Regions from separate parts of the Colwellia sp. Arc7-D genome, predicted to be linked through region 2. Evidence: riboswitches for the same ligand, from Rfam matches in the RefSeq annotation. Region 2 holds a riboswitch; the other holds the start of a gene.
What was found. Region 2 has a riboswitch for thiamine pyrophosphate ahead of DBO93_RS09650 (TonB-dependent receptor). Riboswitches for the same ligand answer to the same signal wherever they lie in the genome.
Positions count from the first base shown of each region.

Region 1: another riboswitch for thiamine pyrophosphate. It lies ahead of thiC (phosphomethylpyrimidine synthase ThiC); the one in region 2 lies ahead of DBO93_RS09650 (TonB-dependent receptor).

Region 1 covers NZ_CP028924.1:3,663,799-3,679,819, forward strand. The annotation lists gene DBO93_RS15800 (HAMP domain-containing sensor histidine kinase) at 1-1,336, shown strand, start outside; gene DBO93_RS15805 (hypothetical protein) at 1,336-1,923, shown strand; gene DBO93_RS15810 (sigma 54-interacting transcriptional regulator) at 2,003-3,376, shown strand; gene DBO93_RS15815 (FKBP-type peptidyl-prolyl cis-trans isomerase) at 3,436-3,909, opposite strand; gene DBO93_RS15820 (16S rRNA pseudouridine(516) synthase) at 3,958-4,689, opposite strand; gene DBO93_RS15825 (mechanosensitive ion channel family protein) at 4,717-5,610, opposite strand; TPP riboswitch at 5,917-6,015, shown strand; gene thiC (phosphomethylpyrimidine synthase ThiC) at 6,107-8,065, shown strand; gene thiO (glycine oxidase ThiO) at 8,083-9,258, shown strand; gene thiS (sulfur carrier protein ThiS) at 9,307-9,525, shown strand; gene DBO93_RS15845 (thiazole synthase) at 9,529-10,332, shown strand; gene thiE (thiamine phosphate synthase) at 10,332-11,948, shown strand; gene DBO93_RS15855 (N-acetylmuramoyl-L-alanine amidase) at 11,986-12,618, opposite strand; gene DBO93_RS15860 (PAS domain-containing sensor histidine kinase) at 13,050-14,384, shown strand; gene DBO93_RS15865 (diguanylate cyclase) at 14,810-15,748, shown strand; gene DBO93_RS15870 (peptidylprolyl isomerase) at 15,766-16,021, opposite strand, start outside.
Region 2 covers NZ_CP028924.1:2,187,259-2,203,279, reverse strand. The annotation lists gene lapB (lipopolysaccharide assembly protein LapB) at 1-1,169, shown strand, start outside; gene pyrF (orotidine-5'-phosphate decarboxylase) at 1,284-1,979, shown strand; gene DBO93_RS19190 (ComEA family DNA-binding protein) at 2,115-2,417, shown strand; gene deoD (purine-nucleoside phosphorylase) at 2,661-3,365, opposite strand; gene DBO93_RS09685 (DUF1427 family protein) at 3,491-3,661, opposite strand; gene add (adenosine deaminase) at 3,727-4,731, opposite strand; gene aroG (3-deoxy-7-phosphoheptulonate synthase AroG) at 4,954-6,006, shown strand; gene DBO93_RS09670 (efflux transporter outer membrane subunit) at 6,355-7,929, shown strand; gene DBO93_RS09665 (efflux RND transporter periplasmic adaptor subunit) at 7,929-9,218, shown strand; partial or broken gene DBO93_RS09660 (efflux RND transporter permease subunit) at 9,215-12,312, shown strand; gene DBO93_RS09655 (HIT domain-containing protein) at 12,446-12,814, shown strand; TPP riboswitch at 13,171-13,285, shown strand; gene DBO93_RS09650 (TonB-dependent receptor) at 13,424-15,517, shown strand; gene DBO93_RS09645 (hypothetical protein) at 15,669-15,935, shown strand; gene pnuC (nicotinamide riboside transporter PnuC) at 15,935-16,021, shown strand, end outside.

The DNA of each region.
Region 1 (16,021 bases), 1.5 Mb from region 2:
AGCTATTACAGATATTACGAAAATATTGGATCAGCAACAATTACTCAAAAGCAGCCAAATTAAGTTGGAACGAAGTGCTGCACAATTTTTAGTTTTACGCGACCCTGCTTTAGCCGAAAATTATATTGAGCAAAGTAAACAGATTTTACATTTGGCTGAGCAACTAATGCTTGCAAGCCAAGACAACAAATTTCAAGACCTGCTAACGAACTACGCCCTAACTATCACTGAGCTGATAGAGTCGACAATACCAGAAGCTGAAACAAAGCCCCCCACTGACAGTACAATACTCAAGCCATTACAGATTCAATTTAATGCTTTGAACACTATTTATGAAAACATTACCCAGCGCAGTAACGTCCTTAACACAACATACATTAATAACATAAAGCAAGCAGCACAGGCCGTTCGCGATATTATGATACAAAGCTTAGTTATTATTCCAGTGAGTATACTTTTAGCCGCGATATTTATTTACTTAATCACGAGCCCATTGAAAATATTAACTCGAAATATTTTTCAATTACAGCAAGGAAACTTTGATCATGAAATTAATGTGCATGGCTCTCCAGAAATTCAAGAAATAGCACAGGCTTTAGAAAATATGCGGACACGACTTCAAGCGCTAGAGTTGCAAAAATCAAGCTTTATCCGTCATATATCACATGAATTAAAAACACCTTTAGCTGCTATTAGAGAAGGCACTGAATTGCTATACGACAATAGTGTGGGTGAGTTAAATGCAGAACAACAAGAAATTGCTCATATCATTAAAGACAGTGTATTTCGTTTGCAAAAACACATTGAAGATCTACTCGACTTCAATATTGTACTCGACTCTACAAGTTTACAAGACTCAGAATTAATACAAATAAATGACGTGGTTTTGCAAGTTATTTCAGATAGAAAATTAGACATAAAACGTAAAAAATTGACTTTTAACAAAAACTTAAATGACATCGTTTTAATTAGTAACCGCAAACAAATAGCCGTTATTATTGATAATATATTATCCAACGCCATAAAGTACTCTCCCGATGAAGGCGAAATAAATATTTCTTCCTCTCTATCCAACGAGCAATTACAACTCCAAATTAGCGATCAAGGAATAGGGATAGCTCAAGAAAATCAAAACAAAATTTTTGATGCTTTTTACCAAGGTCCCCCACCTGAAATCAGTATTATAAAAGGAAGCGGCTTAGGCCTAACCATTGTTAAAGAACTTTTATTACGTCTTAACGGCAGCATTGAAGTGTTAAATGTTCCAAACAATTGTCAAGGCACAAGAATACAAATAACATTGCCACGCGCTTTTTATCAAGAGGAACAAGTCTAATGGCCTATAGTCAGCAACGCTTTTTTGTAATTTCACTATTGTGTATGACTATAGTGTTATCTTCAGGGTGCCAACTTACCTCAAATAACGTTAATTCTCGTTTAACTTATGGTGAGTATTACCTAGCGTTGCAGCAGCTGAGCCCACAACAAATTTTAGAAGAGGTGATAAAACAGCAAACGCAGGTAGAGCAAATATCTAATGAATCGCCTAACTACAACGCACAAATTAAATTGCTCTTACTTTACAGCTCACCCAAGTCACCTATTTATAATAGTTTTCACGCAAAAATGTTATTAAATAAGTTAAAAAATGAAGAAAACGATGCTGCATTCGCATCTATTACGCCTAGCGAGCAAGCCCTTATTTCGTTATTACATGATCAGTTAAATCAGCGATTGTTAATGAGAAATAGATTGATAGCGGAGCAAAAATTACAACAAGAAAACTTCCAAAAAACTGGCTCTATGCAGCAACAAAATGCCATAAAAATACAACAGAATTTAATCGAGCAGGTTAAATTATTAGAACAAACAATTAAGCAGCTAAAAGATATTGAACAAGCTATTGATAAGCGCGATCAGTAATTAGAAGTTAAAGCGGAATATTTGTTTAATGCCACGCTAACTAGCTAAATTTATACATTATAAATACCGAGAATACCTCATGACCCAAATTAATCAGACTATCGCTGAAGTTGATAGTAAAATTTTAATCGTTGATGACGACCCTAGCTTATTGCGATTACTGGGTATTCGTTTATCCGCGGCAGGCTATCAAGTTGAATCAGCAAAAAATGCCAAAATAGCTTTAGGAAGACTAGAAAGTTTTCACCCGCAATTAGTAATCAGCGATCTAAAAATGGAAGGCATGGACGGTATGGCCTTGTTTGAACAAATTAGAGCTAAACATCCCCATATTCCGGTAATTATTATGACCGCCCACGGCACAATACCTGATGCGATCAATGCCACAAAACAAGGCGTATTTAGCTTTCTCACTAAGCCATTTGAAAGTAAAGAGTTACTCGATATAGTGCAGCAGGCTATTCGACTGCAACCAGCAGAGCTGAACTATAATCAAGTAGATAGCCAATGGCGTGATAAAATTATTAGTCGCAGCACAATAATGGAGTCACTTTTACAACAAAGTAAACAAGTCGCAAAAAGCGACTTTAGCTTACTTATCCATAGCCAAAGCGGCACAGGTAAGGAGCTGTTAGCTAAAGCTATACATTTAGCTAGTCCAAGGCACACACAAACATTTACCGCGATAAACTGTGCTGCAATTCCTGAACAATTATTAGAGTCAGAACTGTTTGGTCACACTAAAGGTGCCTTTACTGGTGCTGAAAAAAATCATATTGGTTTATTCCAAGCGACTGATGGCGGAACGCTTTTTCTAGATGAAATTGGTGATATGCCCATGAATTTTCAGGTCAAACTTTTACGAGCATTACAAGAGCGAGAAGTTCGCCCTGTAGGTAGCACACAATCGATAAAAGTTGATGTAAGAGTTATTTCAGCAACTCATAAAAACTTACAGCAAGCCATAATAGATAAAACTTTTCGTGAAGATTTATATTATCGGCTTAACGTCGTTGAATTAGAATTACCCCCGTTAAGTGAACGAAGAGAAGACATCCCATTACTTGCCCAGTATTTTTTAAGTCGGTCTGTTGAACAATCTCATATTAATATTACCGGCTTTTCACAAGAAGCGATGGAGATATTGATCAGTGCTACTTGGCCTGGAAATATTCGCCAATTACAAAACGTTGTTGAACAAACAGTCGCTTTATCTAATGAGCCACTCATTAGCGAAATGTTAGTAAAAAATGCCCTACGCGATAAAGCCACTATTTTACCTTCTTTTGTACAAGCTAGAGATAAATTTGAACGTGACTACCTCGCCAAGCTTTTAAAAATAACCGCGGGAAATGTTTCTCAAGCGGCTAAAATAGCACAAAGAAATCGTACTGAATTTTATAAATTACTTAACCGCCATCATTTGTCTGCAGAGGCATTCAGAGATGAGTAAAGTCATTGCCGCCAAAGTTTTTATGGCGGTTATTTCATCATAATTACCGTTTAAATGACTTAATCAATGGCTAATAATTCAACATCAAATATTAACAAGGCACCTGCGGGTATTTTACCTGTTGCACTATTTCCGTAGCCGAGAGCTGCGGGGATAAATAAACGGGTTTTCTCTCCAGTAACCATTAACTGTAAGCCTTCAGTCCAGCCTTTAATTACCTGATTTAAACCAAAACTGATCGGCTGATTCCTTTCAACAGAGCTGTCGAAAACTGTGCCATCAAGTAAAGTCCCATGATAATGAACTTTCACTTTTGAGCTAGCCACAGGATGTGTTTCGCCATCTCCTGCTGATAATACTTGATACTGCAATCCAGAATCAGTTTCAATAACACCTTCAAGCTGTTTATTTTTTTGTAAAAACTGCTCGGCTTGAAGTGCATTTACTTTTGCCGCCTCTTGGTTCGCATTACTGCGAATAAAATAGCTTACAATTAAACCTAACACTATGATTAACAAGATGTACTTAGTCATTTTATTCCTTATTTATTATTTATTATTTATTATTTATTATTTTAAAGTTTACAAATCAAATACTGTGCTACCTCTATCAATACCTGCAACTTCCAACTTTGTCAGCTCTCTACTTTCTCCTGCCGCTAGGTTGTTATCAAGTGCTAAGTTTCCGATAGCGCATCGATGCAGAGCCATTACAGGGTTGCGAAAACGACCAAACATGCGTTTAATTTGATGATAACGCCCTTCAATAAGCTCAACTTGTGCTTGATAGTCAGAAATTATGGTTAACTTTGCCGGCTTCGTGGTTATATCTTCAAAAGCAAAGTACATCCCCTTGGCAAACGCCTGCACGTACTCTTCATCAAGTTTATTTTTTAACGTCACCATATAGCGCTTGGTTACTTTCTTCTCAGGTAAGGTTAAACGTTCAGACCAACGGCTATCGTTCGTCATTAATACTAAACCTGAAGTATTTAAATCAAGACGACCAACAATATGCAGTTCGCTTTTGTAAGAGCAGCTAAGTAAATCAATCACTGTTTTATGCTGAGTATCACGGGTAGCACTTACCACACCTATTGGCTTATTAAGCATAATATAATAGGGAGGGTTATCTTGGATTACCTGACCATCAAATATTATGTGGCTAAAGGTATCGATTATTTCATCAGCGTCATGAGCAATTTCGCCGTTAATCAACACCCTATTTTGTGCCAAAATCAATCGCACTCTTTTGCGACTGACTTGGCAATGTTGAGCTAAATATCGATCTAGCCTCGCCTTATTTAATGCCACAATTAGTAACGACTAAAAAGCAACGCGCTAAACCAAATCTTTAATAAGGTGAATATCACGTTGTGGGAATGGTATTTTAATATTGGCATTATCCAACGTGGTATAAATTTCTTTATAGGCCTTATATTTCGAACTATATAAATTTTCAGTTGGCGTCCATAAACGCACCGCTATATTAATTGAACTATCAGCAAAGGCATCAATACCAATCAAAGGCTTACGGGCTTTGCTGACGATATCTAGCTTACCAAGTGCATCTTCAAGCATTGCCACAACTTCTAACGGATTTTCACTATAATCTATGCCAACACTCAATTCTAAAAGCGAATCATGTTTGGAGTTATGTAAAACCTCACCGACAATATGCTTATTGGGAATAGTAATTTCTACATCATCTTCATCAGTCAAAATGGTATAGGCTAAAAGTACCTCTTTAACTAAACCTCGAACGCCTTGTACGGCAATAGTATCTCCAACAACAAAAGGTCGGATAATGATAATATTAAAACCCGCGGCATAATTAGATAACAGCCCTTGCAGTGCTAAACCCGCACCAAGTGAAATAGCACCAATAGCGGCAATAAAAGGGGTAACACTAATACCTAATTTACCTAAGGCTATGATACCAATCATCACCACAATCAGCATTTTACTCGCGTTCGCTAAAAAGCGACTTAAGGTAACATCAAGTTTATGTCGTTCACATAACCTGAGTACTATGTTGGCTATTTTACCCGCAAAAAGAAAACCAATAATCAGAATGATTATCGCACCAATAAGTTGAAAACTATAATTGGTAAAAAATTCGACAATAATATTGTAAATCCGGCCGACTTGGTCAATTTCATTTTTAAGTAAGCTTGCGGGATCTAAGGTTTTTATAACCTGATCAGTGGTGCTTTCGGGACTAGATTCAGCCATAAATTCATTCCATTTAATGTTCATTACTCAGTGTGCCTATAGTACGACAATTTTCCGCTTAATTTACAATATTATTAGTAATTACTAGATAAAGTTCATAATTATTAAGCTATGTTCGTTTTCGCTGATTAAGAATAAACCAAAAGCACAAAACCTGTTATTGAGCAGCTTAAAACATGCCAGATATACTTATTTTCAATAACTTAGGTAACCACTAATCATAATAAAAATAAAATAACGGTTGCTTATCAATAAATCATCAGGCTAGAATCTAGCCACATTTAAGCATATTAAAAAACTTAAACGTTTGACTTGTCGGAGTGCCAAAGGGCTGAGATCGCGAAAGCGGGATCCGTAGAACCTGATTAGATTAACATCTGCGAAGGGAACAAGTAGTAGCATTTAACGCGAGTATATTTTGCGTTAAGTGCTATTCCTCGTTACTACCCCATAAAGCTCCGCCTAACTTTTATTTTATAAAAACAGGTGAGAGAACATGAGTTCAATATCAAGACGCGAGCGTCGAAACCAAGCAACACAATTTTTAAAAAACGTTGCCGATCAATCTTTTCCAAATTCCAACAAAGTTTACGTTGCGGGTGAAATTCACGATATCCGTGTGGGCATGCGTGAAATTTCGTTATCTGACACCTTAATTAATGGTAATCAAGACAATCCTAGCTATGAGAAAAACCAACCATTATGTGTCTACGATACCTCAGGGTTTTATACCGATGACACCGTCAATATAGATGTGCATAGAGGAATACCTCGCTTACGTGATAGCTGGATTGAGTCACGCAAGGATGTTAAATTCTTATCAGGAAAAACGTCGACATATAGCCAACAGCGCTTAGCGGATGAAGGTCTGGACCATATTCGCTTTGAACATTTGCCCAAAGTGCGTAAAGCAAAAAATGGTAAAAACGTTACGCAAATGCATTACGCACGCCAAGGTATTATTACGCCAGAAATGGAATATATTGCCATTCGTGAGAATATGAAAAGACAAGAAGTTAAAGACGAAATGTTGCTGCAACAACACCAAGGTCAATCATTTGGTGCCAGTATTCCAGAAACAATTACGCCAGAGTTTGTTCGCGAAGAAGTCGCTAGAGGTCGTGCGATTATTCCCGTCAATATTAATCACCCAGAAGTGGAACCTATGATAATCGGCCGAAACTTCTTGATTAAAGTCAACGCTAATATCGGTAACTCTGCCGTAACCTCCTCTATCGAAGAAGAAGTAGAAAAACTCGTTTGGTCAACAAAATGGGGAGCAGACACTGTGATGGATCTTTCGACTGGTCGTTATATTCATGAAACCCGAGAGTGGATCATTCGCAACTCTCCGGTTCCCATTGGCACAGTGCCTATTTATCAAGCATTAGAAAAAGTTAATGGTATCGCTGAAGACCTTACATGGGAAATATTTCGAGATACTTTAATTGAACAAGCAGAGCAAGGTGTTGACTACTTTACTATTCATGCGGGCGTATTATTAAGATATGTCCCGATGACCGCTAAACGCCTGACTGGCATTGTCTCTCGCGGCGGTTCAATCATGGCAAAATGGTGCTTAGCACATCATCAAGAAAACTTTCTTTACACCCATTTTGAAGATATTTGTGAAATATTAAAAGCCTACGATGTTTCATTTTCTCTAGGAGATGGCTTACGTCCGGGTTCAATTGCCGATGCCAATGATGAAGCACAATTTTCTGAATTACGCACTTTAGGTGAGTTAACAAAAATAGCATGGAATCATGACGTTCAAACCATTATTGAAGGTCCAGGTCACGTACCACTGCATATGATTGAAAGAAATATGGCTGAACAACTCAAGCATTGTGGTGAAGCGCCTTTTTATACTTTAGGGCCACTGACGACAGATATTGCACCTGGCTATGATCACATTACATCAGGTATTGGCGCCGCGAATATAGGTTGGTATGGTTGCGCCATGCTTTGTTATGTAACGCCAAAAGAGCATTTAGGTTTACCAAACAAAGAAGATGTAAAAGAGGGCTTGATGACTTATAAAATCGCGGCTCATGCTGGTGATTTAGCCAAAGGTCATCCGGGCGCACAGATCCGTGACAATGCCATGTCAAAAGCTCGTTTTGAGTTTCGTTGGTATGATCAATTTAATATTGGTTTAGATCCTGAAAAAGCACGTGCTTATCACGATGAAACATTGCCACAAGAGTCAGGTAAAGTCGCGCATTTTTGTTCGATGTGTGGCCCTAAGTTTTGCTCGATGAAAATATCGCAAGAAGTGCGAGACTATGCTGCAGACTTAAGCAATGCTGCAAACACTGAACAGAGCATTGAAATCAAACTACTTGATGAAACTATCAGCATTTCAGCACAAGGCATGGCAGAAAAATCTGTCGAGTTTAAAGCCAGCGGCAGCGAGCTTTATCATCCCGTTACAAAATCGTTTAGCCAATAGCGCAATTTAGCTTAATTATGCCAACCATCGCTATTATAGGCGCCGGCCTAATGGGCCGCTTGGTAGCCTTGTCGTTAAATCGACAAGGCTACCAAGTAACGCTATTCGATAAAGACAAAAAAAACGCTCAGCAAAGTGCGGCTTATGCCGCCGCCGGTTTATTAACACCGCTTGGCGAAGCTATGCATAGCCCTGCCAACATTGTTGAAATGGGTTTTGCTGCTTTACCGCTATGGCCAAAATTGCTTAGCACATTGTCTGGTTATAATTTTTTTCAGCAAACAGGTTCACTCGTTGTTAGTCATGAACAAGACATAGCTGACTACCAAAGATTAACGCGATTTCTTGCGAATAATTACCCAAACCATACACAACAAAAGCTAAATAGAACCGAGCTTTCGGCACTAGAACCAGAACTTGCCCGTAAATTCTCACAAGCATTATATTTACCAGAGGAAGGCCAAATTGGTAATCGAAAATTACTGCTCGCTTTACGTCAGCAATTAATCGATGAAGGCGTTAAATGGCACAGCGAGTCTGAAGTTATTGCCATAAAAACAGACAGTTTTAGTGCTGGCTGTCATATTCGTTTTCAAACTTGTGGTAATAGCAGCCAATATCAGCTGTTTGACCTTGCCATTGACTGTCGGGGAGTTGGCGCAAAAAAATCAATTAAACGCAATAATCAACTCAGTGCTGAACTTAAAGATTTACGAGCTGTTCGTGGTGAAATTTTTCAACTTTTCAGTACTGAAGTTAATCTTTCACGACCGATTAGACTCATGCATCCGCGCTATCAAATTTATATAGCACCCAAGGGTAAAGGCCATTTTGTCGTTGGAGCGACAGAAATTGAAAGTGATGACACCGCGCCCATGACAGTACGCTCAGCCATGGAGTTACTTAGTGCAGCTTATAGTGTTCATCCGGGTTTTGCTGAAGCTAATATTCGTCAACATATTAGCCAACTGCGTCCGGCTTTTAGCGACAATCAACCAAAAATCATGTCGCATAATGCCCTAATACAAGTCAATGGCTTATACCGTCATGGCTTCTTAATTGCCCCAGTAGTGCTTGCTCAAGTAGTAGAGCATGTCGACAATATAATGCTAAAGCAGAAAAAGTCAGTTGATAATTATCAATATGCTCATTGGTTACCGGTTAGCCAATCTATGAGCAATATTTCTTGTTAAAGCACAGCTGCAATCGCAATAACATTTCTGCGAATAGAGGAGATAACAATGAAAATATATATTAATGGCAACGCTTTTGAGCTGCCTAACAGTTCAAAGAAAAATAGTATCGAAATGGTATTAACAAAAACATTACCCAAAAACCAGCAACAGCAAAGCTTTGCGCTAGCACTTAATGGGGACTTTGTTGGTCGAGATGAATACCAAAACACCTTTGTGAGCGATAAAGACAGTATTGATGTACTTTTCCCAATTGTAGGAGGTTAAGGCATGTCACTTAACATTTATGGTCAACCGCTAAATAGTCGTCTATTAATTGGCTCTGCGCTTTACCCATCACCTGAAGTGATGAAACAAGCCATTGTAGCCAGCGGTTCACAAGTGGTGACTTTATCACTTAAACGTCAAAACCCACTGGCCGAGTCAGGTGATAAAATTTGGCGTTACATTCAAGAAACCGTTAAACAGAATCAAGGCTTTTTGCTACCAAATACAGCAGGCTGTAAAAGTGCTAAAGAAGCGATAACCTTAGCTAAAATGAGCCGAGAGTTATTTCAAACCCAGTGGATAAAGCTTGAAGTTATTGGCGATGATTACAATTTACAACCTGATCCAATAGAGTTGCTGATCGCTACCGAAGTGCTCCTTGCGGATGGCTTCAAGGTTTTACCTTATTGCACCGATGACTTAGTCATTTGCCAACGTTTATATGCTCTAGGTTGCCAAGTAATCATGCCGTGGGCTTCACCAATTGGCACAGGTAAAGGCTTAATGAACCCATATAACTTGGCCACTATTCGCCAACGATTACCGGAAGCGACATTGATACTAGATGCTGGCATTGGTAAACCCTCAGATGCCTGTATTGCCATGGAAATGGGCTATGACGGCGTGCTACTTAATAGCGCCATTGCCCTTGCCGATAATCCGATACTGATGGCAAAAGCTTTCGCAAGAGCAGTTTCAGCAGGAGAATCTGCATATATCGCCGGAACCATGCCTGAGCGTCAGACTGCTCACCCGAGCACGCCAACGCTAGATACGCCTTTTTGGCATCAACCGGAACATATGTAATGACCATAAACCCTTCGTTTCTCGCCAGCAAGTTGACAAAAAAGCCAATAATTTGGAGCATTTCCGGTGCCGACTGCTCAGGAGGTGCTGGAATTGCTGCTGATATTAAAACCGGTCATAGTCTCAAGGTTGAGGTCTGCCATTTAATTACCGCCAATACCGTACAAAACTCCAAACGAGTAAGCTCGATTAATCCCATTGATGTGAAAATTTTAGCCGAGCAAGCACAAGCTCTACGTATTGATAAGCCGCCAGCTGTAATAAAAATAGGCTTAATTGCTAACGGCGAGCAAATCAATTGGCTTGTCGCATTACTATTGTCACTTAAAGCGCAATTGCCTGACTTACTTGTGGTTTATGATCCTGTTGGTCAAGCGAGTGTCGGTGATTGCTTAACAACATTATCGGCCACCAACTTAGTATCACTACTCCCACTAATTGATGTCATCACACCAAACGTTTTTGAAGCGAAGCAATTAAATGCCCTTCACGAAAAACGATCCAACAACGATACACTTAACATGGCGGAAAATATTTTACTTTTAGGTTGTAACGCGGTGATCATTAAAGGCGGACATGCGACCGCTGAAATATCGAGTAACGCTAAAACATATTGCACTGATATATGCTTACAAAACTTAAGCTCTACACCGAGTGAAGCTATAACTAAAACCCAGTTATTCACTTTGCAATCACCTAAACTTGATACAAATTATAGTCATGGCGGTGGTTGCAGCTTTGCCAGTGCACTAGCGAGCTTTCTAGCGCATGGTTATTTATTGCGTGATGCCTTCACACTGACTAAAGCGTTTATTAATCAAGGCTTATCGTTAACAACTGAAATAAGTACTGAAATAGTTAACGCCAATATCAATAATAAAAGTGAAATAAATCGCTATTATGGTGCATTTGAGCAAGGTATGTGGCCTTTAAAACCAACGGACTTCCCCGTTATTGTCAACCCACTTTATCGGCGGTTTCAGTCATCACCTTGTTTCAAGTCACTCAATTTAGCCGATGTAGAAAAGCTTGGCCTTTACCCTGTAATAGGTTCTCTGACTTGGCTCGAGCGATTATTACCTTTGAATTTAAATATTATTCAACTGCGTATTAAAAATAACGATATAAAAATAGTAGAACCACTGATAGCTAAAGCTGTGGCAATGGCCCGTGATTATAAGTGTCGATTATTTATTAACGATCATTGGCAACTTGCTATTAAATACGGGGCATATGGCGTTCATATCGGCCAAGAAGATCTGAACTGTGCAGATTTAAGCGCTATTGCTAAAGCGGGTTTACGTTTGGGTATCAGTACTCATGGCTGTTATGAGTTTTTATTAGCAAAGCAACTACAGCCTTCTTATCTTGCTATTGGTGCTATCTTCCCAACAAAAACCAAAAATATGACAGGCCAAATTCAAGGATTAACGAACTTAACGCAGATTTTGGCACTAGCAGATACTATTCCTGTAGTCGCCATTGGTGGCATTAACCAACAACGACTAGAACAGGTATGGAGCACAGGAGTGAATGCGGTTGCAGTTGTTACCGCTATCACCGAAGCTAAGCACCCCATTATCGCAGCTCAAGCTATGCAAGCGCGTTTAACTTAAGTTAAGTTAAGTTAAGTTAAACGCGGAACAATAATAATTACCGGGTCATTGAAATAATTTCAGGATGGTTAATAAACTCATCAAGTTCATCTTGGGCATTAGGAAATTGAGCTCGGTGTTTTTGTAGAATGGCAATGGCATTATTCATCGCTAATTTACTTTGTAGATCAATTTCTGCTTTTTCATCTTTCACCAACGAGTGACTTTGAGACAATGTATTACGAATAACGTCCATATCTATTTTAGTCCCAGGACAAGATTTACTGGTTCTATAACGCGATGAAATAATATTTTTTTTCACTAATTCATTTAACTCTCGATGACCAATAACTTTATCCAACGGTATTGAAAACTCTGTCATCAACTGTTCTATTAAGCCATAAAGGCTTTTATATTGAGCAAGTGTAAAATCAAATTTATCACCGTGACCAATACAGCAGATACCTAAAGAACGGCTATTTAATCCTAAAGCATGCGCACCCGCTTTATTGGTTAATCGACCTATTTCAATTTCACCGTCGATTTTGAGGTCATGCTGGTCATTTAAAATCACAAAATGATAGCCAATACCTGACCAATTTCGTGCTTTATGCCATTGGTCAATCATATCTCGGTCACAATTTTTGCCAGTAAAAGCAGCTGTATGGAGCACAATATATTCTGGAAACATCGGAGTTATCCTTATTAAAGATGTTACTTGCAGTTATGCTAGAGCAATTATAAAAATGAGGAGAGGTACAGCCAATGAGGAATGATGCTTTTAAAGCAGTTAATGAGCTAATTTCCACCTAACTCGCTATAGCACCATTTGGTGTATGACTTCATAGAGAGTAAATAATTTATTAGGTAGCAATTAATAACGTGCCTGATGCTGATAAAGCAAACCCAAAGTCGCCACATTTAGTTTTAATTATCACAACAAAGTTTAGCTGCTTTTGAAGACAAAACAATGTCAGTTAAATGGCTTACTCAAGTGCTTATAAATTTTTAGTGAAATTTAGTAGCGTGTTAAAAGAAAAGGATCCCCATTTTAAATTTAGTATTGTATTTTCAGAGCTAAAAACTCTACTATTTAAAATGAGTCTTCGAAAGTGGATAAAAATGACAATAAAATCAACTAACAAACCATTTATAATTTTTGCTGCTTTATATGCTTTTTTACTTGGCATCTTCATTTTAGCTGGCTTTTTTATTAACAGCAGCAAGTTAATACCACAACCCCATTTTTTTTCGATGCTAAATAACGGTACCGTATTTGATTTTTTATTAATTGGCTTTAGCCTATTTTCAGCAGTGTTAGTATGCTTTTTCGCTGTAGTACTTTATTTGCAAAAAAATACCCAAGAAAAATCATCTATAAATGCAGAACTGCTAGTCTTAGACGGTTGTGCTGACATTATATGGCACTGGAATATAACCGCTAATACCTTAGGTTTTTCTGGTAGTTTGCTTGACCAACTTGGTATTGAGTTTGATAAAAAACATCATACTTTTGATGAGTGGATTAAACAGCTGCACCCTGAAGATAAAGATAACACCCTCAACGCGCTCAATAGTCACATAGTAAATAACACACCTTATAATGTTGAGTTTCGCATGAAAGCGAAAGATGAATCTTGGTATTGGTTTCATTCAAAAGGACAAGCACGATTTAATAACAGCGGCAAAGCAATACAAATGATTGGTGGTATGAATGATATAACCCACAGCAAAGCAATATATTTTGAGCATGAATACTTAATTAAAGCACTTGAAAAAAATAATAGTGAATTAGACAACTTAATCTATATTGCCTCACATGATTTAAAAGCGCCTCTGCGGGTAATTGAAAACATTTCACATTGGCTAGAAGAAGATTTAGGCGAACGTTTAGATAACAGCAGCAAAGAAAACTTGTTACTTTTGCGTAGCCGAATTCATAGAATGGAAAAACTACTAAAAGATCTTCTAGAATATTCTCGCATAGGCCTTAAACCTGAAAAAAGCTACGATGAAATGATCAGTGGCGATGAACTCATTCAAGATATAACCTTATTAGCTTCTATACCTGATGGTTTTCGCATGATTGTTAACAAGGAGTTTTTACCGCTTAAGGTTAATAAAATGCCATTACAGCTAATTTTATTAAACCTTATAGATAATGCTATCAAACATCATAATAAAGAGAATGGCTTAATCGAAATTGATATAAAAGAAAGTAATCTTCAATATACCGTAAGTGTTAAAGACGACGGCCCTGGCATTGCTCCAATATACCATCAACGAATATTTGAAATGCTGCAAACACTTAAACCACGTGACCAAGTTGAAGGCAGTGGCATGGGGCTTTCTATTGTCCGGAGGCATATTGAATTACTTGGTGGCACAATAAGAGTTGAATCAGAAGTAGGAAAAGGTAGCACTTTCATATTTAAATGGCCGAAAAAACCAAACTAAGCTTGTCATACTCAATATAAATAGTGCCTAAAAATAAGGCTCGATATAAATTAGTCCTTTCAATTACTGGTTTAAAATATGTTTACTATATGATGAAAGCAATAATCAGAGTATTAAAAGCATCATGGTGCCAACCTGATTATTCGCTAAACTATTCATCCCCGATAAGCACACAGTGAAAGCGCATATTAAATCAAAGCTATAATATTAATAGATAGCTATTAGCCACTACTCATTTATTTAAGTTACTCGTGAAATATTTTAGTCATACAGAGGTCCTAACCACCTGTAACCTATTTATAATGCCCCAAATAGCATACTATAACGCTGATTTAATAAATACTGGCTTTATGGTATTACGTTTTACGCGTAACCTTAGTTAGCCAATTGATAATAATAAAAAAATCAGGAATAATTTAAAAAATATGACTCAATCAACACTGAGAATATTTCATATTGAAGACGACGATGGCGACGCTATACAAGTTAAACGCGATTGCGCTAAAGAGTTTGAAGAGCGAAATTTCACTTTAACGCGTGCCCATACAATAGATGATGCGCTGTTAACCATTAAAACATCTTATTTCGACGTGATCTTGTTAGACTTAAACCTAGGCGATGATCAAGGTTTAGAAAATCTTCGAGAAATTAAAGAACTGAGTCCCGATTCACCTATCGTTGTGTTAAGTGGTCTTGATGATACTAATACGGCATTGGAAGCAATTCGTGGTGGTGCTCAAGAATATATTATTAAATCTAACTACAATAGCCGCCAGCTAGGCTTAGCTATACTGTCTTCCATTGAGCGCAAAGCATTTGAAAGACATTTATATCAATTAGCTAATAAAGATGAATTAACCGGCTTACATAACCGACGTGCATTTAATAATTATTTAAGACCTTGGCTCGTACGTGCCTCTCGTTGGAAGCGAACCGAAACAGTTATGTTTATGGACGTAAACAACTTTAAACAAGTCAATGACACCTTAGGACATGATGTTGGTGATTTGCTGCTTCAACATATTGCAAAAACTCTACGCTCTGGCTTACGTTCATCTGACATGCTAGCCCGTTTTGCAGGTGATGAATTTGTAGTGCACTTAGATGCTAAATCTCAAGAATCTGCAGAAATCAGTGCCACTATAGCAGAGAAAATAAGTGCTTTATTCGAAAAGCCCGTGTTGATTGGTGGGCATTTAATAAAAACAAGTGTCAGCATAGGTATTGCCTTTTACCCTGATCATGGCGAAGATACTTCTGCACTGATTAAAAGTGCTGATACTGCCATGTATCAAGCTAAAAATGATAATCTACCCTATGTATTTTATCAGCATAAAGAAGCGCTTAAATTTAGCTCGAATTAATAAACACGCGTTGTACATTAGGTTCGATAAAGCACTTTAATGACATGCCAACCAAATTTAGTTTTAACGAGGTGTGGTTCTAATATGGCTCCTTTAAATGCTATTTTATCAAACTGAGGTACCATTTGACCTCGTTTAAACTCACCTAAATCACCGCCCTTTTTGCCAGACGGACATGTCGAATACTTTTTAGCCAAGGTTTGAAACTTCGCTCCTTTACCCAACTGCTTAATAATATCTTCTGCAATTTCTTTGTGCTTAACCAATATGTGA
Region 2 (16,021 bases):
TGCTAGGATTATTATTCTTATTGTTACCTGTTGCTATGGGGTACGGTTGGTTTATGGGGCGCAACAGCGTTAAACAAAACAATCATTCTGCAACGCAAGAACTCTCTATAAAATACTCTACAGGACTAAATTACTTATTTTCAAATCAACAAGATAAAGCGATTGACTATCTTCTTGAAGCATTGAAAGTAGAAGATGATACTGTTGAAGCTCACTTTGCCATGGCAAACCTCTTTAGGCGCCGTGGAGAGCTTGATAGAGCATTAAAAGTACATGAACATTTAGTACGCCAAAAGCACTTACCTAACAGTGCGAAACAACAAGCTGTGTTTGAGCTTGCAAAAGATTTTCTCAGTGCTGGTCTTTACGATCGTGCTGAAGATATGTTCCATAAGTTATTAAAATCTAAAATCTACGGTTTAAAGTCTTTAACTTCTTTAATGCAAATCTATCAATCGACTAAAGATTGGAAGCAGGGTATTGCGCTTAAGAAAGCTATTGCTAAAACCCGTGACACCAAACTTTTACACACGTTAGCAAATTTTTATTGTGAACTTGCGACCATAGCTTTAGATAAAGATGAATTTATCGAAGTTATTGAACTTCTAGATAATGCCTTAGGTCATGATCCAAACTCTTCTCGTGCAAATTGGTTGATGGCACAAATTTATGAAAACCACCAACAGTACGAAGAAGCATGCCAATGCTACAAAGCTATTTATGAACAAGACAAAGAGTTTTTTCCTGACGTAATTGAGAAAATGTTTACTTGTTATCAGGCGCTTAATGCTGAGAAAGAGTTTTTCAAATTTATTAGAAAAGTTTACGAAGAAACGGGTAGTACTAGTGCGTTAATTAAGTACTTATCTCATATTGAGCAAGCAAAAGGCGGCAGCCACGCAAAAACTTTTATATTAACTGCGTTAAAACGTCGACCGACCATTCGTGGTTTCAAACATTTTGTAAAAATGCAGATGGGTGATAACCAATCTGAAAATACAGCAGATAACCTTGAAGTCATTCGTGAGCTAGTTACAGCATACTTAAATGTTAAGCACCGCTATAGCTGTAGAACTTGTGGTTTTAACTCAAGTACTCACTATTGGTCATGTCCTTCGTGTCATGACTGGGAGCAGTTGAAACCTATTCGTGGATTAGATGGTGAATAACTCAGCTAAATAGTGATATAGCTGTATTTATAAATTATATAAAGCCTGTTTTCTGCAGGCTTTTTGACGCAAAGAGCGTTGTATTATTAAAAATTAATTATTGAGGAGAAGCGCATGAGAGACGCAAAAGTTGTCGTGGCCTTAGATTTTGATAACAAAGATGAAGCATTATCTTTCGTAGACAAAATTCAACCGAGTGATTGCCGCTTAAAAGTTGGCAAAGAAATGTTTACTCATTTTGGTCCTGATTTTGTAAAAGCACTGGTAGAACGTGGTTTTGATGTTTTTCTTGATTTAAAATTTCATGACATTCCCAATACGGTTGCTAAGGCGGTTGCTGCCTCTGCAGAACTAGGAGTGTGGATGGTTAATGTACATGCTTCAGGTGGCCTTAAAATGATGGAAAAGGCAAAAGAAGCCTTACTACCTTATGGAGACAAAGCTCCGCTTTTAATTGCGGTTACTGTGTTAACGAGTATGGGAGAAGAGGACCTTGCGGGTATAGGCATTACTAAGTCTCCGGCTGAGCACGTAAAACACTTAGCTTCGTTGACTAAGCAAGCAGGTTTAGACGGCGTAGTTTGTTCAGCAATGGAAGCTGAGTCATTAAAACAACTGCTAGGTAAAGAATTTAAGCTTGTTACACCTGGTATTCGCCCAGAAGGCAGTAATGCAGACGATCAAAAGCGTATTATGACGCCTCGTCAAGCCGTTGATGTTGGTGTTGATTACTTAGTTATTGGCCGACCAATCACCAAAGCTGCAAACCCACATGCCGTATTACAAGAAATTAACCATTCAATTAGTTAGGATCAACTAGCAAATAGAACTTTATATGCACTTAATTTGACAAATCTCGACAAGACTTCTAAACCTAATGCAGTGAATTATTATCTACAATAATTCACTTATAAGGAAATTAACTCTATTTAGAAGGAAAGTTACATGAAAAGTCACATCTGTTACGCTCTTATAATTTTATTTACAGTATTATCAATGCCACTGCGTGCTGCCGGGTTTAACGAAGTTCCGGAGGTTGTATCTACTACAGAAGTTCATGTGGTAGATATCAATCTTGCTGATATTGAAACCTTAGCTTTGTTAAAAGGTGTTGGAGAAAAAAGAGCCAAAGCAATCGTCGCTTATCGTGAATCAAATGGACAATTTAATTCTGTTGATGATTTACTTAATGTTAAAGGCGTGGGAGAGCATACATTACAACTAAATAAAGGAAGAATTAAGTTGTAATCTTGGTAGTTTTGCGACATTAGTCATGTAAATCATTGCTACTTTTTTCATGAATTAAGTGTAACTAGGAAATAATATAAATTTTATTTCCTGAATTAATTGGTTATTACTTTAAAAAGTAGATTTATAAAGCGTCAGTCAATTTTATATGAAGTTATATAAAGTTATATAAAGTGAAGCTATCCAATATTAAAAAGCCAGTCAATCGACTGGCTTTTTGCTATTAACGAGATAGGTGTTAGTTTATAGCAAGCTATCTAGTGTTAATTCCATCATACCTTTGAACGTTGTTTCACGTTCGTCAGCTGTAGTTTGTTCACCAGTTTTTATATGGTCACTAACAGTTAATACAGTTAATGCTTTCTTACCATATTCGGCAGCAACACCGTATAAACCGGCAGCTTCCATTTCTACAGCTAAAATGCCATATTTTTCCATTAGTGCAAACATTTCAGGTTGAGGCGTATAAAACAAATCAGAGGTGAAAATATTACCAACACGAATTTTTTTACCTGTTTTTTCTGCTGTTTTTACAACGTTATGCAATAAATCAAAATCTGCTGTTACTGCAAAGTCACAACCATTCATGCGTGAGCGGTTTACATTTGAATCTGTGCTTGCTGCCATACCGACAATAATGTCACGTAGTTCGATATCATCACGAACTGCGCCACATGAACCTATGCGTATAATACTTTCAACGCCATAGTCTTTATATAATTCTGTTGCATAGATAGATATTGATGGAATACCCATTCCTGAGCCCATTACGGAAACTGGCTTACCTTTATAGGTGCCAGTGTAACCAAACATGTTACGTACGCGAGTTACACAGGTTACGTTATCTAGAAAGTTGTCTGCTATATATTTTGCGCGTAGAGGATCGCCCGGCATAAGTACCGTTTTTGCGAAATCGCCGTTGTTTGCTTCTATGTGTGCTGTTGCCATGAGTGTTAACCTTTTTTAGTGGTGTTCAATCACAGTAAGTTTCTAGCCATTGCTGATATTATTTTAACTCAGCCGCTATCAAGGGTGTTTTACTGATATGTCTTTTAAATGTTTAAAGTTGGATTCTAACTGAAAAAGCGTTCAGTGATCCAGTGATAACCTATACCACCTAAATAAATGCCGAAAATTCCAGCAATACCTGATAAAACTGGTGGTGCGGGTATAGGCAATTTAAGTAGCGAAAATATTAATCCCACAAATATTCCTGTGATTATCGCGATTATAACTTCGAACACGTATTCTCCTTGTTGATTGTTAATCAGCTATTTTAACCTCAAATTAACAATTTCAACAATGTACATTATCCTTTATTTGATACCTTTTGTTTTAAAAGTACTTTTTCACTGTCAGATAAGAAGCTTGCTTTTAATGAGTTCTCTTGCAACTGCTGAATATCTTTATCTGAAAATCCTAAGATGTTTCTAGCTAAGTTAAATTCATTTTTTAGCTCGATACCTTGCACACCCGGATCATCTGTATTTAAACAAACTAATAATCCACGTGCTAGAAAGTCTTTAATTGGATGTTGGCTAATATCTTTAATCGTACCTGTTTGGTAATTAGAAGTAAGGCATGATTCTATGGCAATATTATGCTCGAGCATGTAATCCATAAGCTTTTCATCTCGATGACAAGCAACGCCATGACCTATGCGTGTTGCATGTAACTGATTGATAGCCTGCCATATACTTTCTGGCCCTGCAGCTTCTCCGGCATGAATAGTGGCATGAAGTTGGGCTTTATTTACTTGGTTAAAGTGGTCGACAAACAGTTCGCCAGGAAAGTTATATTCATCGCCGGCTAAATCTACTGCAACTAAATGCTGTTTATGAACAAGAAGGGCGTCTAGCTCTGCTTGACATTTTTCTACACCAAATGTGCGACTTAAAATACCAATTAAATTAATTTTTACGTCATAAACTTTACATGCAGCATTAACACCGTCTATTACCGCAGCTACTACATCAGCAACGACCAAATTATTGTTCATTGCCATATAATAGGGTGAAAAACGTAATTCGGCATAATTAATACCGGCATTAAAAGCATCTTCTACGTTTTCATAAGCGATACGCTTACAGTCATCTAAGGTTTTAAGCACAGCAACGCCCCAATCAAGCTTACTGAGAAAAGCTAATAAATCGCTTTCACTGCCTTGAACTTGAACATGTGGAATAAATGCTTCAAAGCTTTTTTCAGGAAGAGCAATGTTGTGTTGTTGTGCTAATGCCCAAATAGTTTTAGGGCGAATGTTACCGTCTAAATGTCGGTGCAAATCAATTAATGGGAGGTGAGAGTGGTTCATAATACTGAGCAACCTATATATTTGTTTGATAAAAAATACGACGAGTAAATTATAAAATAAAGTGATTTAATTTTCATGCAAGTCGAATGTTTTGATTATACCGCTTTTTTCGTATTTTATGTTGCTATTAGTGTAAGAACACTGATAAGTTAAATTTGAGACTAATCATCTAGGTGTCTAGACGTAAATATACATTAAAATCGCAGCATAAAGAGAAACAACATGTTTGAGCAAACCGACGACGTTCGTATTAATAACATTAAAGAACTTTTACCCCCTATCGCATTACTTGAGCGATATCCTTCTTCTGAGCAAGCAACCAAGTCGGTTTTTTCTGGTAGACAAGCCATAAGTAATATTTTTAACAACAAAGATGATCGATTATTGGTTGTTATCGGTCCATGTTCGATACATGACCCAAAAGCGGCACTGGAATACGGTGAACGTTTAGTAAAATTACGTGAAAAATATAAAAACACGCTTGAAATTGTTATGCGTGTTTACTTTGAAAAACCAAGAACAACGGTTGGTTGGAAAGGGCTTATTAACGACCCTTACATGGATAACAGCTTTCAGCTTAATGATGGTTTGCGTATTGGTCGTAAGTTGTTGCTCGATTTAAATAACTTGGGCTTACCTACTGCAGGTGAGTTTTTAGATATGATCACGCCGCAATATATGGCTGATTTTATGTGTTGGGGCGCTATTGGTGCAAGAACCACCGAAAGCCAAGTACATCGTGAACTAGCATCTGGATTATCATGCCCAGTAGGCTTTAAAAATGGCACTGATGGCACGATTAAAGTCGCTATTGATGCTATTGGCGCAGCTAGTGCCTCACATCATTTCCTTTCTGTTACTAAATATGGCCATTCAGCGATAGTTGAAACCACAGGTAATGAAGACTGCCATATTATTTTACGTGGTGGTAGAAAAACAAATTTTGATGCTGAAAGTGTTAAAACAGTAACAGAGCAGCTAGAAAAGTCTGGTTTAAATACCAACATTATGATTGATTTTAGCCACGCTAATAGTAGTAAAAAGTTTGAAAACCAAATGCTTGTGTGCCGTGATGTTTGCGACCAAATGAGTAATGGAAATAAAAATATTTTTGGTGTTATGGTAGAAAGTCACTTAGTTGAAGGCCGTCAAGACCTAGCTGTTGGGGAAAAAGGCACGTATGGTCAAAGCATTACTGATGCTTGTATCGGTTGGCAAGATACTGAAACGCTACTGGCTGAATTAGATCAAGCCGTTGTCAATCGCAGGGCTTAATTCACCGCTTTGAATTAGCATTTAAAAACTAGGTAATACATACGCCAAGCAATTAATTATTGTTTGGCGTTTTTTGTTAGGTCAAATCAATGTTTATTGTCCAGTTATTAACGTTCTATAAAGTCGGTAAATACCAATAATGATAAGGCTGTGAATAGCCCTTGTTGCGTTGTCTTGATTTTGGTTGTGTTATACAGCGTGATTTAACCTAATAAATAGACCATTCACCGTACTTAACAAAAACTTATGTAAAGCAGTGTAAAGAACATTGTTTGTCACATTTTGCAGTCATACTATACTTACTTCATTAATATATCGAAATTGAAATTGTTATTATGGGGAAGGGTTTTGAAAGTTCGTTTTAACAAAGATTTCAGAATGAGTGAGCGAGATAATAAGCATAAATCTAGTTTGCTTTTTTGGAAAATATCCAAGTTAACTACAAGGTTAAAGGCAAGTAATATACTGGTAGTGAGTATAGCTTTGCTTGTGGGGGCTTGTAGTACTCCTACAGGGATGTCTTTTCAAAAACCTAGTCGTTTAACAGAGCATAATGTCCCAAATAAGTGGCAAGAAAATATTGCATCAATTGAAAATGACACAATAGCGACTGATTGGATTAAAAGCTTTAAAGACAATACCTTAGATGATCTAATTGGTTACGCGTTACAAAATAATTATGCACTTGATGCCGATAAAATAGGTGTTGCGCTTGCAAAAGAACGTTTAAATATAAGTGCAGCTACAGACTTTCCAGAGCTATCTTTATCTCTGGCTAATTCAAGAAATAAACAGGTTTCAAACAGTGTCACTACGTATCAAAATAGCGCTGACCTTAGTCTCGATTTAAGTTATGAAATTGACCTGTGGGGAAAACTGTCAGACCAACAAAATCAAGACAGATTAAGTTATGCAGCAGCGCAAGCAAGTTACCAGCATAGTAAACTAACGTTAGTCGCTGATATCAGTAAAGCTTGGTTTAATTTAACCCAAGCACAACAGTTGCTAACTTTATATCAAGAACGTGCTGAAAACCTTCAACGTAACTTATTAATGATTCAATCTTCATATCAATTGGGTTTGAATGATGCATTAGATGTTTATCTCACCAAAAATACAGTTAACCAAGAATTGGCTCGTGTAGCTCAACAGCAGCAAGCATTGAAGGTTAGCAGTAGAGCACTTGAGCTGCTGGTAGGAGATTATCCGCTAGCTAAAAAAGTAAGTGAGCAGAACTTACCGTTTATTGCTGATGAAATTAAGCTAGGTTTACCTGCACAATTACTCACCCGAAGAGCCGATATTCAAGCAAGTTGGTTATCGCTATTAGCGTTAGATGCTGGCTTAGCGATAGCACATAAGCAACGTTTCCCAAGTTTTAATTTAAATGCCAGTGTTGGAGATAATGCCAGTGAATTAACTAATTTGCTCAATGGTGGAGCATTAGCTTGGTCTTTAATGGGCAGTATAACCAGCCCGTTATTTAATGCTGGCCGACTCGAGTCACTGGAAACCCAAGCGAAATTAACCGTAGTTCAAAACGAAAAGCTATATTTACAACAAGTTTATCAAGCCTTTGCTGACGTGGAAAATAGCGTAAGCGAGCGAGAGTCGCTTAATCAGCAATATAATTTTTATCTTAAAGCACAAGAAAACGCTTTAGCGGCTGAAAAACTTTCATTTGATCAATACTTACGTGGCTTAGTCACCTATACCACGGTATTAGAAGCACAAAGGCGCTCATTTGATGCTCAAACTACCGTTATTCAACTAACCAATGAACTATTACAAAATAGAATCGAAATTTACCTTGCTTTAGGTGGTGACTATCTTGATGGCACAACCCAAACGCAGCAAATAAACAGTACTAAAGGTAACTCATTACCAGCATCGTTAACTAACCGTATAAGCATGGAAAAGTAATGTCGTTAAAATTAAAAAAACTACTACCGATCATCGTATTATTGTCGCTCTTATTTGCAGCCTATATTGTTACAAGTAATCCTCCTTCAGCAAAGCGGGGACGTCCAAGTGCATTGCCGCAAATTAGCGTTGAGGTAAAGAAATTAGTGCGTAATGATCTTGCTATCACAATTGACAGTTATGGCACCATAAAGCCTCGTACACAGAGTGTGTTATTGCCACAAGTATCAGGCCAAATTATCCGTATTAACCCAAAATTTAGAGCCGGTGGCTTTTTCGAACAAGGCGACGTATTGCTTGAATTAGATCAAAGAGACTTACTCGCCGAAGTTAAAATTGCACAATCGAGCCTGTTTAGTGCAGAACAAAGTTTTAGTGAAGAACAAGCGCGTGTAGAGCAAGCCGAGCAAGACTGGCAACGTTTAGGTAATGACAAAAAAGCACCTGATTTAGTACTACGCAAACCTCAATTAATGGCGGCACAGGCTTCAGTTTATTCAGCCCAAGCCAGTTTATCTAAAGCTGAATTAGCCGTAGAGAGAAGTAACATTGTTGCGCCATATACTGGACGTATATTAAGTAAATCTGTTGATGTTGGACAAGTCGTCAGCATTGGGACCGAGCTTGCAGAAATTTATGCCGTAGATTATGTCGAAATTCGTTTGCCACTTAAAAATAAAGACCTCCCTTACATGATGTTGCCAGAGAGCAATCGCTTTGAAAATGCCACTGCTCAAGAACAGCCTGCTGTTACTATCTATTCAGATTTAGTCACTCGTCAAAGCTGGCAAGGTAAAGTAGTGCGCACCGAAGGCGCATTTGATGAAGAGTCACAGCAATTATTTGTAGTAGCACAAATTGACGATCCTTATGGCGTAAATGAAGGTAATGGCTTGCCATTAAAAATTGGACAATATGTTAGTGCAAAAATTAAAGGTAAAACGATTGAAAATGCCTTAACTGTTCCAAATAAAGCCATTTATCAAGGCAGCTATGTGTATATTGTTGATGATAATATTCTTAAGCGTAAAAATATTACTATTGCATGGCAAAGTGATGATGTAGCGGTAATTAAATCGGGTCTAGAAGCCAACGAATTATTAGTATTAACGCCTTTAGGTCAAGTAACCTCTGGCACCTTGGTTAGTCTTAATAGCATTGACGGTAAGCCTGTAAAAGCATCAAAACAAACTAGAGTAAAACCTAGCGCTGACAAAAAGCCTGATAAAAACTCAAAATCTAGACCAAATGCAAAGCAATCGCCTGATGAACAAGGGGCTAAGTCATGATCGCTTGGTTTGCAAAAAATCATGTTGCTGCTAATTTATTGATGATCACCATTTTATTGACCGGTATTTTCTCAATAAAAAGTAGTATTCCATTAGAGGTGTTTCCATCTTTTGAATCTGAGATTGTTAATGTTTCTGTGTCCTTACGGGGTTCAACACCTGAAGACGCAGAACAAGGTGTCGCAATTCGAATAGAAGAAGCTGTTCAAGATCTTGAAGGGATAGAAAAAATCACCAGTACGTCTGTTGAGGGTGGGGCATCGGTGCGAATTGAAGCTGACTCCAGTACAGATGTACGAGATTTACTCGCTGATATTAAAAGCCGTGTCGATGCAATTAATACCTTTCCTGCTGATGCAGAAAAGCCAGTTACTGCAATCGCACAGCGTATTCGTAATGTTATTTCAGTTACCATTGCTTCTGATTACGGTGAAAAAGAAATACGTGAGTTTGCTGAACAAGTGCGAGACGATTTACTGCGACTACCACAAGTAACCCAAGTAGCATTAGATGCTGTTCGCGACTATGAAATTAGTATTGATATTAATCAAAGCAAATTAGAGCAATATCAATTAACCCTTTCTGAAATTTCTACAGCAATCAGTAGTAGCTCTGTCGATATTTCTGCAGGTAATGTTCGTACTGATGGCGGTGATGTTCTAATACGTAATAAGGGACAAGTATATCGTCGAGACGAGTTTGAAAAAATTGTTATAAAAACGAATACTGATGGCACGTTTTTATATTTGGAAGATATTGCACAAGTTAATGATGGGTTTGAAGAGACTCCCTTACGGGCTCGCTTTAATGGCCAGCAAGGTGCTTTAATTGATGTGTATAGAATTGGTAATCAAAGCGCGATTGACGTTGCTGATGCCGTAAAAAACTATATTGATGAGCGCCAAAGTAGCCTGCCACAAGGTTTTGTATTGAGTTATTGGGATGATGATTCCGAAATTGTAAAAAGTCGCCTAAACACCCTGATCACTAATGCTTTACAAGGTGGCTTTCTCGTACTGATCTTGTTGACCTTATTTTTACGTCCCTCGATAGCATTTTGGGTGTCTATTGGTATTCCCATCAGTTTTATGGGGCATTTATTGTTATGCCATTTTTTGATATTTCAATAAATATCATGAGCTTATTTGGATTTATTCTAGTGCTGGGTATTGTCGTTGATGATGCCATAGTGACTGGAGAAAATATTTATCGTCATACGCAAACGGCAGCTAGCGGTTTAGAAGCAGCGATAAAGGGCACTCAAGAAGTGGCAACACCGGTAACCTTTGGTATTTTAACCACGGTAGCCGCATTTTTACCCTTAGCGTTTATTGAAGGACAGCGGGGAGCATTGTTTGCCCAAATCCCGATCATCGTTATTCCAGTACTGCTTTTTAGTTTAATAGAGTCTAAATTTGTACTGCCTTCGCATTTAAAGTCGCTGCGTTTGCGCAGTGAAAGTACAAAACAATCAAAATTCAGTGTTTGGCAACAAGGCTTTGCAGATGGTTTTGAAAACGCAATTCTTAAGTATTACAAACCATTATTGTCAATAGCTATTCGTAATCGTTTAACTACCGTAGCTTTGTTTTTTGGCATGTTTATTTTGATCTTAGCATTCATTACCAGTGGTTGGACTCGCTTTGTATTTTTCCCACGTATTGCGAGTGAAACTGCTCGTGGTAGCGTTACTATGCCAGTAGGCACTAGCTTTGATGTCGTTGACTCTTATGTTGAAAAAATGTCGAATGCAGCCAAAACATTACAAGATAAATACCGCGATGACGATGGTAATAGCTTGATTTTAAATACCTTGGCTATCACCAGCGACGCCAGCGGTCGAGTACGCTTTGAAATACAGCCGGCAGATAAAAATGACAGCGGTGTAGGTACAGCACAATTAGTCAATGAGTGGCGGGAATTAATTGGTCCATTACCGGGCGCAGAAAGTGTTACTTTTAGGGCCGAAATTGGCAGGGGCAGCGATCCTATTGATGTACAACTTTCAGCAACTGATTTAAAAAGCTTGAATCAAGTCGCAGATGAAGTTAAAACCCGCATTCGAACGTATCCTAGCGCTTTTGAAATCGCTGACAGTTTATCTAACGGTAAAGAAGAGCTGCAAATAGAATTAACGGCGCAAGGTTATGCCATGGGCATGAGTAACGCTTGGGTCACCAGACAAGTTAGAGACGCTTACTTTGGCTCAGAAATTCAGCGCATTCAACGTGGGCGTGACGATGTTCGTGTAATGTTACGCTTTCCATTATCAGAGCGGCAATCGATATCTAAACTCAATGATATGCTGATAAATACTCCTTCGGGTGGCAAAGTACCGTTATCGCATGTAGCGATATTAAAACCGGGTAAAAGTGCGTCTGCTATTAAACGTATCGACCGGTATCGAACGGTTAATGTTACTGCGGATATTGATAAAAACACCACTAATATGACCACGTTAAATGCCGACCTTAATCAGTTTTTAACCGAGCTAATGGGCAAGTATCCTGGCGTTTCTTATAGTTTGGAAGGTGAAGCACGCGAACAAGCAGACTCTTTTAGCAGTCTAGCTTGGGGCTTATTATTTGTATTTTTTATCATATATTGTTTATTAGCGATACCGTTTAAATCTTACATACAGCCGATCATTGTTATGTCAGTAATACCGTTTGGTGCCATCGGCGCGATTATTGGTCATTGGATAATGGGGATGGATTTAACCATTATGAGCTTACTAGGGTTAATGGCTTTGATCGGCGTTGTTGTTAACGACAGTTTAGTGTTAGTCGACTTTATAAACGCTAAAGTTCGCACAGGCATTAGAGCGTATGACGCAGTATTAATTGCGGCGCAATCAAGATTTCGCCCAGTTATGTTGACGTCTTTAACCACCTTTATTGGTTTAATGCCATTATTATTCGAAAAAGCAACACAGGCACAATTTTTGATACCTATGGCCGTTTCTCTGGGGTTTGGGATAATATTTGCAACCTTTATTACCTTAATTTTAGTACCTGTAAATTATTTACTGGTTGAAGACATGAAACGTTTCACATCAGACGGTAAACAAAAACTGATCAAGCAGTTAAGTTAATTTAATATAGTCACTGAGTACTTAATTAGATTTTTTAAATGAGTTACGCTAAGCGAATGATAAGCCTTTGTTATTCGCTTAGCTTATCGTTAAACTAATCAACAAATGTATTCTCAATTATTAAGGTAAACTGATGGCTGATAAAAACACAGCAGAAGAAACCATATTTTCTAAAATCATTCGCCAAGAAATACCGACCCCGTTACTTTTTCAGGATGAGCTTGTCACTGCATTTCGCGATATTTCTCCACAAGCCAATAGCCACATTCTCATTATTCCAAATAAGCTTATTGCAACCGCTAATGATATTGAGCAAGAAGATGAACTCACCATTGGCCGAATGTTCAGTGTTGCTAAAAAACTCGCTAAAGAAGAGGGGATAGCACAAGACGGATATCGTTTGATCATGAACTGTAACCAACATGGTGGCCAAGAAGTTTATCATATTCACCTACACTTAGTTGGCGGTGAACCCTTAGGTAAAATGTTGAACATTAAATAGTCGAGCTCTTACCTCAAGCATTAGAACAGCTATGTGACTATAGATAATGCTTGAGGTAGCCAATCATGAAATAAGCGAGCTGTTTATGAATACTAATGCCATTAACCTGACATGAGTTAATACTATTAGTTGATTGGTTTTAGCCTTAATTTTAGTATATTTATAGTTATAAGTTAGTATCAAGTTTGAGTACCTCACCCGTTAACACACCTCATCGGACAATTTTATTCTTTATAGTCTTTTAAATCCTTATTGTTATATATAAGCGCAATCTCACTCACGTTAAGCAGTCACCTATTATTTAAATCTTTTAAAGTATTTACTCTGTACTTTCCAGTAAATATTGTTAGTATGCATGTCGAACCAAGGGGTGCCTGAAATTTTTTTATAATTTTGATGGCTGAGATGCATAGCGAACCCTTAGAACCTGAACCGGATAGTACCGGCGTAGGAATGGTTAAGCTAATCGTATTCCATTCTGTAATGTTATGTTTGTTGCTTCACTCTTATAGTGTAGAAATAGCTATTTATTACAGTTTGTACCTCATAAGCTACCCTCCCACATGCCGTATCCCATAGCGTATTCCTAATCGAATTTATGAGATCACAATGACGTTTATAAAAACACCTGTTGCTTTAGCAATATTGACTAGCCTTGTTACTTCAACAACATTTGCTGCAGAAACTTCAACCGATACTGCTGAACCAGTAACAGAAGTTATCACCATAAATGGCGATTTTCGTGCAACATCATTACAAAAGACCGCAAGTTCTTTATCTGTTATCGCGAGCGATGAAATTAACGCACGCAACGCACAAAACCTTGAAGAAATAATTGCTCGCACGCCTAATGTTAATTTTTCTAGTGGTACTCAACGCGCTAGATATTATCAAATTCGCGGTATTGGTGAGCGTAGCCAATTTAAAGAGCCGATCAACCCATCAGTGGGTTTAATTATCGATGGTATTGATTTTTCAAGTGTTGGCAGCATAGCGTCAACGTTCGATGTTGAACAAGTAGAGGTTTACCGTGGACCTCAAGGTACACGTTTTGGTGCTAATGCCATGGCGGGTATGATCAATATTACATCAAACCAACCAACAGATACCTTTGAAGGTAAAGTAAGATTGTCTGCGGGTAATTACGATAGCTACAGTGCGGGTTTGGTTTTATCAGGGCCAGCAACTGAAAAAGTAAACTACCGTTTAGCTCTTGAGCAATACAGTAGCGATGGTTTTATAGAAAACGATTTTTTAAATCGTGATGACACCAACAATCGCGATGAATTTACTATGCGTGGTAAATTGGCCATTAAAGCCACTGACGACTTAACGATTGATCTTACGGCATTTGTCGCCGATTTTGATAACGGTTATGATGCTTTCTCCCTCGATAATAATCGACATACTTTATCTGACCAACCTGGCTTTGATCGTCAAGACACTAAAGCCTTAGCAACAACGTTTACTTATCAAGGTTTTAATCATTTTACCATTGAAAGTATACTCAGCTATGCCGACTCAACATTAGATTATGGCTATGATGAAGATTGGGCCTTTGTTGGCATTCGCCCTGACTGGGAATACAGTTCTGAGGATAATTACTTTCGCGATAAAACATCAGCCACTGCTGAACTTAGAGCTGTTTCAGCGCCCAGTGGAAAAATCTTTAACAACACCACCGCTTGGGTTACCGGCTTGTATTTTAAGCAAGAAAAAACCAATTTATTACGCCAATACACTTACCTTTCTAGCGATTTTACCTCGTCATTCGATACCGATAATATTGCAGCATTTGTTCAGTTTGATAGCCAACTTGATGAAAAGTTAAGTCTTACAACTGGTTTAAGATTAGAGCGAAGAAATTCAGATTACTCCGATGCTGAAATGCTTGAATTTTCTCCAAGCGATTCTATGGTTGGCGGTAAAGTTGTGTTGTCGTATCAAATGGATAAGAATAATTTATTCTACGGTTCAATAAATAGAGGCTACAAGGCAGGTGGTGCAAATACCGAAGGTACTTTACCGGCTAACTTGCGTGAGTTTTCACCTGAATATTTATGGAATTACGAAGTAGGGTATAAAGTTAACTTATTAGATAATCAAGCTTACGTTCGTAGCGCATTATTTTATATGGACAGAGATGATATGCAAGTGCGTACATCATCGCTAGAATTGCGTGAAGATGGCAGCACAGACTTTGTTTCATATTTAGGCAACGCTGCAACAGGCACTAATATAGGCATTGAACTTGAAGCAGGGTGGCAGTTAACGCCTGAACTTGAAATATACGGAGCTTTAGGTTTATTAGATACTGAATATAATGGCTTTATAGATGCTGACGGTAACGATAAATCGGGTGATGAACAAGCACACGCGCCGAGTTATCAATTTAACATTGGTTTAAACTATCAATTATCAGATCACTTATTATTGAATGTATCTGTTGATGGTAAAGATGAGTTCTTATTCTCTGACACACATCAAGAGAAGTCAGAAGCAATTGAAGTTGTTAACTTATCGCTAAGTTACACTAAAGATGATTGGCAAGTAAAAGTATGGGCGCGTAACTTATTTGATGAAACTTATGCGACTCGTGGCTTTTATTTTGGTAATGATCCAAGAGACGAATACACGGCTAAAGCTTATTATCAGTTAGCTGAGCCAGCAGTTTTTGGTGCAACATTTGATTATAACTTTTAGATAAAAATGTTAACAACTTGTTGTTAAATAATGGTTTATGTGTAATAACTGTTAGTCATTAAGTTGAAATTATAACGTATAAGGAGTACGCATCTACAACGGCTAGCGTGTTCCTTATCTTTTTGTTAAACAATATTATTAAGTATTTATTATGAAAATATCGATTGAGATTAGTTTATACCCATTAGCAGAAGATAAATTTAAAACCGAAATATGGGCATTTATTAAACGTTTACGTTTAGTCGATGGTTTATCGGTAGTCACCAATGGTATGAGTACACAAGTATTTGGCGATTATGATCTTGCTACCTCGCATGTCATGGCTGAGATAAAGCATGTACATCAAAAACTTAATGCTGCGGTGTTTATTTGTAAGTTTATAGGCGGTGATCGCTCTGTAGTAGAAGCTGAATCGTAATGTCGAATTCAATGAGTGCAACAACTGAAATTATACAATATTTCACTACATTGCCATTATTTGAGTTGCTCGCTGTGCTAACGTCA